One region of the Streptomyces sp. NPDC047971 genome, then DNA from elsewhere that is predicted to be linked to it. Evidence: riboswitches for the same ligand, from Rfam matches in the RefSeq annotation. Region 1 holds a riboswitch; each other region holds the start of a gene.

Region 1 (2,259 bases):
CACTGCTGGATCCACTGGTCACGGTTCTCGGCGATCTTCTCGGGCGCCATCGTCAGCGGCTTGTCGATCACCACGCCGTGCTTCGTGAAGAGCTCCGGCAGGGTGGCGTCCTCGGCCACCGGGTTGACGAACATCTGCAGCGGCATGTCGTCCTGGAACTTCTTGGAGATCAGGAAGTCGATCAGGGCCTTGCCGCCCTCGGGGTTCTTCGCCCCGTTCAGCAGCCCGGCGAACTCGATCTGCCGGAAGCAGGTGCCGGTGGAGACACCGGTGGGCGCCTCCTTGGGCTGCGGCTCGGAGTAGAGGACCTCGACCGGCGGGCTGGAGGCGTACGAGACGACCAGCGGGCGGTCGCCCTTGGCCTTCTTGCCGCCGGCCGAGCCGGAGAACTCCTGGTTGTAGGCGAGCTCCCAGCTGTCGACGGTCTTCACGCCGTTGGCCTTGAGCTTCTTCCAGTAGTCCTGCCAGCCGCCGTCGCCGTACCGGGCGGCGGTGCCGAGCAGGAAGCCGAGGCCCGGGGAGGAGCGCTCGGGGTTCTCGACGACCAGCAGGTCCTTGTACGCGGGCTTCGCGAGGTCGTCGAAGGTCTGCGGCGGCGCCAGCTTCTTGTCCGCGAAGTACTTCTTGTCGTAGTTGACGCAGATGTCACCGGAGTCGATCGGGGTGACCCGGCGCTCCTTGTCGAGCTGGACCTCGGCGGGGATCCGGTCCAGGCCCTTCGCCTCGTACGGGACGAAGATCCCGTTGTCGAGCGCGCGGGACAGCAGGGTGTTGTCGACGCCGAAGAAGACGTCGCCCTGCGGGGAGCCCTTGGTCAGGATCTCCTTGTTGACCGCCTCGCCCGCGTCACCGCTCTTGAGGACCTTGACCGTGAGGCCGGTCTGCTTCGTGAACTCCGCCAGCACCTCCTTGGAGGCATTGAAGGAGTCGTGGCTCACGAGGGTCACGGTCTTCGGCACGGGCTCACCGCTCTTGCCCGCCGCGCCCCTGATGTCCTCGGTACTGCAGGCGGCGAGGGCCGTGACGCCCAGCGCGGCGGCTACGCCCGCGGCGACCATCTTCTTGGTGATCACTGAAATGTCCTCCTGGGTGTGACCAGGAAGAGACGCGGCCCTGCCGACCGGAAGGCGGGCAGGGCGCAACAGCTCGAGTTACGACCGAACTTCCTACCCAGAATGACCTGGGCAAGGTTCAGAGGGTCTGCGGTCCTGACCGCACTCTCAGCGCTGTGGCGCTCCCCTGTCGGAATATGCAGATGTGTTCGAGCACAGAGTACAAGGTCAGCGTTCGGACGCCGCCAGCTGTCCACAGGCGCCGTCGATCTCCTGACCGCGGGTGTCACGGACGGTCACCGGGACGCCGTGGGCGGCGATGGCCTCGACGAACGCCTTCTCGTCCTCGGGACGCGACGCGGTCCACTTCGACCCGGGCGTCGGGTTCAGCGGAATGAGGTTCACATGGACCCTCTTGCCCTTGAGCAGCCGCCCGAGGAGGTCGCCTCGCCACGCCTGGTCGTTGATGTCGCGGATCAGGGCGTACTCGATGGAGATCCGGCGGCCGGACTTCTCCGCGTACTCCCACGCCGCGTCGAGGACCTCACGGACCTTCCAGCGCGTGTTGACGGGCACGAGGGTGTCGCGCAGCTCGTCGTCGGGGGCGTGCAGGGAGACGGCGAGCCGGCACTTGAAGCCCTCGTCGGCGAAGCGCAGCATGGCGGGCACGAGACCGACGGTGGAGACCGTGATCCCGCGCTGCGACAGGCCGAGACCGTCCGGCTCGGGGTCGGTGAGCCGCCGGATGGCGCCGACGACGCGCTTGTAGTTGGCGAGCGGCTCGCCCATGCCCATGAAGACGATGTTGCTGAGCCGCGCGGGCCCGCCGGGCACCTCGCCGTCACGCAGGGCGCGCATCCCGTCGACGATCTGGTGCACGATCTCGGCGGTCGACAGGTTCCGGTCCAGACCGGCCTGGCCGGTGGCGCAGAACGGACAGTTCATCCCGCAGCCGGCCTGCGAGGAGATGCACATGGTGACCCGGTCCGGGTACCGCATCAGCACGGACTCGACGAGCGTGCCGTCGTGCAGCTTCCACAGGGTCTTGCGGGTGGTGTCGTCGTCGCACGAGATGTGCCGGACCACGGACATCAGGTCGGGCAGCAGCTCGCCCTGCAGCTTCTCCCGCGAGGACGCGGGAATGTCGGTCCACTCGGCGGGGTCGTGGGCGTACCGCGCGAAGTAGTGCGTGGACAGCTGCTTCGCG
Region 2 (2,259 bases), on a different contig from region 1:
ATGCCCGCGAGCAGCAGACCGGACATGTCGATGTCCGGATACAGACCGTGGATCAGTCCGGTGTTGTCGTCCGTGTTGCCGCTGAGCGACGCCCAGCTGATGAAGTACGAGCCGAGCAGCCCGATCAGCAGCAGCGAGATCAGCGTCCCGAGCACGGCGACCGAGGTGCGCGCCGACAGTCCATGACACATGTAGAGCGCGATGAGCATGATCGCGCTCGATCCGACCACCGCCACCACCAGCGGATTCGATCCCTGAAGGATCGCCGGGAGGATGAAGAAGGTCAGGATCAGGAAGCTGATGGCGAGCGAGATCAGGGCCATCACTCCGCGCATCCGGCCGACGAGGACGACCGCCACGGCGAAGATCAGCGCCAGGACCGTGAGCGGAACCTTGCGGTTCACATCCGTCACCGAGTACTGGAGGTCGCGCGGGGCGTCGGGGGCGTACGCCACCACCACGCCCTGCCCCTCGTCCAGTTGACGCGGTGCGTCCGGCTGCACGATCTCGACGAACGTACGGCCCTTGTCGGGGCCGTCGGTGACCTCGATCGTCGCTTTCTCGCACTGCCCCTGCTGGGCGTTGGCGGCCTCGCGGCCCTGCGGCGTCGAGGGGTCCGCGGTGGGCGGGACCTGCGCGGCGTTCACGTCCTTGCAGTCGATCTCCTCGACCGAGGTGACCTTGCCCGCGTAGGTCTGCCGGTCGAAGCCGACCCCGGTGCGCTCGTGCTCCGGCGCGCCACCCGGCCACAGCACGACCAGCCCGACCACCACGGCCGTGGCGAACGGGATCAGAACCGCCGCGATGACTCTGCGCAGATGCCGCGAGACCGGCGCGGCCGGGCCGTGACTGTGGGTGTGGCCGTGCCCGTGGTCGGCGTTCCCGCGGCCATCGGGTCCGTCGGGTTCGGGGGTCTGCTCGGAGGAAGTCACCGACAGATCATCGCAAGAACGGCGGGGGCCCACTGTTCAGCACGCCCGGGTTGACGCTAGCGTGGTGGCACCTTTGCACACGCGGGAGCTCGGAGCACCGGGCTGAGAGGGCGCTGATCACCGTACGCGCGTACTGGACGTACGTACGGGAGGAGGCTGCGCCGACCGCCGAACCTGTTACCGGGTAATGCCGGCGTAGGGAGATCGGTCTCATGACCATTCAGGATGCACGCACGCCTGCCACCAGCCAGGACGAGCGCAAGCCGGGCTGGCACAAGGGGTACGTCGAGGGCTCGCGCCCCGACCTCCGAGTGCCCGTCCGTCAGGTGCACCTCACCAACGGCAAGGACGTGACGCTGTACGACACGTCCGGCCCGTACACCGACCCCACCATCGACACCGACGTACGGCGGGGTCTTCCGCCGCTGCGCGAGAACTGGATCATCAGCCGCGGCGACACCGAGGAGTACGCGGGCCGTCCCGTCCGTCCCGAGGACGACGGCATCAAGCACACCTCGCCGCGCGGGGGCCTGAAGAACCTCGACGCGGTCTTCCCCGGCCGTCCCCGCCAGCCCCGCCGGGGCCGCGACGGGGCGGCCGTGACCCAGCTCGCGTACGCCCGCCGGGGTGAGATCACCCCGGAGATGGAGTACGTCGCGATCCGCGAGAACGTCTCCCCCGAGGTCGTCCGGGAGGAGATCGCCGCAGGTCGCGCGGTGCTCCCGGCCAACGTCAACCACCCGGAGATCGAGCCGATGATCATCGGCAAGCGGTTCCTGGTGAAGGTCAACGCCAACATCGGCAACTCCGCCGTCACCTCCTCCATCGAGGAGGAGGTGGAGAAGATGACGTGGGCGACCAAGTGGGGCGCCGACACGGTCATGGACCTCTCCACCGGCCGCAACATCCACACCACCCGCGAGTGGGTGCTGCGCAACTCCCCCGTGCCGATCGGCACCGTGCCGCTCTACCAGGCCCTGGAGAAGGTCGACGGCAAGGCCGAGGAGCTGACCTGGGAGATCTACAAGGACACGGTCATCGAGCAGGCCGAACAGGGCGTCGACTACATGACCGTCCACGCCGGCGTGCTGCTGCCGTACGTGCCGCTGACCGCCCGTCGCAAGACCGGCATCGTCTCGCGCGGTGGCTCGATCATGGCCGCCTGGTGCCTGGCGCACCACAAGGAGAACTTCCTCTACACGAACTTCGAGGAGCTCTGCGAGATCCTCGCGACGTACGACGTCACGTACTCGCTGGGTGACGGTCTGCGCCCCGGTTCGATCGCGGACGCCAACGACGCGGCGCAGTTCGCGGAGCTGAAGACGCT
Region 3 (2,259 bases), on a different contig from region 1:
ACGTTCGTCGGGACGTTCATACGGGCTGCTCCTGACGTACGGGGGCGAAGCGGCGGGGAGTGAAGGGGCGGGCCTCGTCCGGAAGCACGCCGGTGGTGAGGAGGTCGGCCATCACGTCGCCGGTGACGGGGGTGAGCAGGACCCCGTTGCGGTAGTGCCCCGTCGCCAGCCGCAGGCCGGGCAGGGCGGTCGGGCCGAGCAGCGGCGCGTTGTCCGGGGAACCGGGCCGCAGCCCCGCGCGGGTCTCGGTGAGCGGCAGCTCGGTGATGCCCGGCACCAGCTCGTGGGCGTCGCGCAGCAGCTCGTAGACCCCGCCCGCCGTGACGGTGGTGTCCCAGCCCAGTTCCTCGCTGGTCGCGCCGACCACCAGCTCGCCGTTCTCGCGCGGCACCAGATAGACGTGGCTGCCGCGCACGACGGCCCGGACGGTCCGTGACAGGAACGGTGCGTACGCCCGCGGCACGCTCAGCCGCAGCACCTGCCCCTTGACGGGGCGCACGGGCGGCAGCACCTCGTCGGGCACACCGGCGAGCCGGCCGCTGAGGCTGCCGGCGGCCAGCACGACCTGGTCCGCTTCGAGTGCCTCGCCCCCGGCGAGCAGCGCGCCCGCGGCCCGGTCCCGCGCGACCGTCAGCCGCTCCGCGAGGGACCGGTGGAAGACGACCCCGGCCCGCTCGCAGGCGGTGACCAGCGCGGAGGCGAGCCGGCGCGGATCGACCTGGTGGTCGCCGTCCACCCGCAGGCCGCCGCGTACGCCCGGGGCCAGCATCGGCTCCAGGCGGCGGCAGTCACGGCCGCTGAGCCACTCCGACTCCAGGCCGCAGCGGGTCTGCAGGGCGTGCAGCTCGCGCAGGTGCGCCCGGTCGTCGGCGTCGAGCGCGACGGCGAGCGTGCCGCAGGCGCGGTAGCCCACGTCGTCTCCGGTGGCGTCCCGGAGTTCGGCGACGAAGTCGGGATAGCGGCGCGCGGAGGCGAGGTTGAGGGCGAGCAGGGTCTCCTCGCCGTAGTGGAGCTCGGTGACGGCGGCCAGCATCCCGGCCGCCACGCGGGCGGCCCCGCCACCCGGCTCGGGATCGACGACGGCGGTGCGCAGCCCGCGCTGCGCGGCCCGCCAGGCCGTGACCAGGCCGATGATTCCGCCCCCGATGACGAGAACGTCCGAGGTACTGCATGTACGCGACATGGGCGTCCAGCCCCTCCCTTCGCCGGCATGACCCGGATCAGGTTCGTACGGTCGGAGGCCGGCCAGCCTCCCTCTCAGCCCGGTGCGTCCGGGCTCCCGCGAGTGCTCTACGTTGACGGTCAGACTAACCCCCGCCCCCGACGCCCAGTAAGGGAGCCTCCGCCGTGGCGAAATCCCTGGACGGACTCGTCCTCGCCCCCGTCGCCGACCAGGCCCCCGGCCAGGTGGGTACGAGCACCCGGTTCACGTACCACGAGGAGGACGGCCGGATCTGGGCCGAGTACGCGGGCGGGGACGTGGTCCGGGGGAACCTCGTCGGCACGCGCGCGGGGGACCGGCTCGACTTCCGCTACGTCCAGCTGAAGCGGGACGGATCCACCTCTTCCGGGCATTGCGTCTCGACCGTGGTGGAGCTGCCGGACGGGCGCGTTCGGCTGGAGGAGAGCTGGGCATGGGAGTCGCAGGAGGGCTCCGGAACCAGTGTGGTCGAACAGCTGCCTTCCTGACGGTGCGTCAGATGCGTAAGGTGATCGGGTGAGCGAGCAGAAGCAGGCACAGCAGCGAGTCGTGATCGTGGGCGCCGGCATGGCGGGGGTACAGACCGCGGTCGCCCTGCGCGAACAGGGCTTCACCGGCCGTGTCGTCCTCATCGGGGCCGAGCCGCACCAGCCCTACGACCGGCCGCCCCTCTCCAAGGCCGTCCTCCTCGGCAAGGCCGAGGACTCCGCCTTCGACGTCGACTTCGAGGCCCTCGCCATCGACCTGCGCCTCGGTCTCGACGTCACCGGGCTGCGCGCCGAGGACCACGAGGTCGACACCGAGGCAGGACCCGTCCCGTACGACGTCCTGGTCCTCGCCACCGGCGCCGAGCCCGTCACCCTGCCCGGCACCGAGGGCGTCCCCGGAGTCCACCTGCTGCGCACCCTCGACGACGCCGCCCGCCTGGGGCCCGTCCTGGAACGGCGTCACGACATCGTGGTGGTCGGCGCCGGCTGGATCGGCGCCGAGTTCGCCACCGCCGCGCGCGAGGCGGGGTGCGCCGTCATCGTCGTCGAGGCCGCCGACCGCCCGCTCGC

The links. Region 1 has a riboswitch for thiamine pyrophosphate ahead of AB0D99_RS28225 (thiamine ABC transporter substrate-binding protein). Riboswitches for the same ligand answer to the same signal wherever they lie in the genome.
Region 2: it holds a riboswitch for thiamine pyrophosphate, as region 1 does, so the genes downstream of both, thiC (phosphomethylpyrimidine synthase ThiC) here and AB0D99_RS28225 (thiamine ABC transporter substrate-binding protein) in region 1, are expected to answer to the same signal.
Region 3: it holds a riboswitch for thiamine pyrophosphate, as region 1 does, so the genes downstream of both, thiO (glycine oxidase ThiO) here and AB0D99_RS28225 (thiamine ABC transporter substrate-binding protein) in region 1, are expected to answer to the same signal.

Annotation. Positions count from the first base shown of each region.
Region 1 is NZ_JBEZNW010000037.1:51,325-53,583, reverse strand. Features, by position in the region: gene AB0D99_RS28225 (thiamine ABC transporter substrate-binding protein) at 1-1,058, opposite strand, end outside; TPP riboswitch at 1,146-1,251, opposite strand; gene rlmN (23S rRNA (adenine(2503)-C(2))-methyltransferase RlmN) at 1,281-2,259, opposite strand, start outside.
Region 2 is NZ_JBEZNW010000044.1:28,826-31,084, forward strand. Features, by position in the region: gene AB0D99_RS30225 (YibE/F family protein) at 1-965, opposite strand, end outside; TPP riboswitch at 1,004-1,151, shown strand; gene thiC (phosphomethylpyrimidine synthase ThiC) at 1,145-2,259, shown strand, end outside.
Region 3 is NZ_JBEZNW010000020.1:75,508-77,766, reverse strand. Features, by position in the region: gene thiS (sulfur carrier protein ThiS) at 1-20, opposite strand, end outside; gene thiO (glycine oxidase ThiO) at 17-1,183, opposite strand; TPP riboswitch at 1,181-1,293, opposite strand; gene AB0D99_RS20215 (hypothetical protein) at 1,348-1,689, shown strand; gene AB0D99_RS20210 (FAD-dependent oxidoreductase) at 1,718-2,259, shown strand, end outside.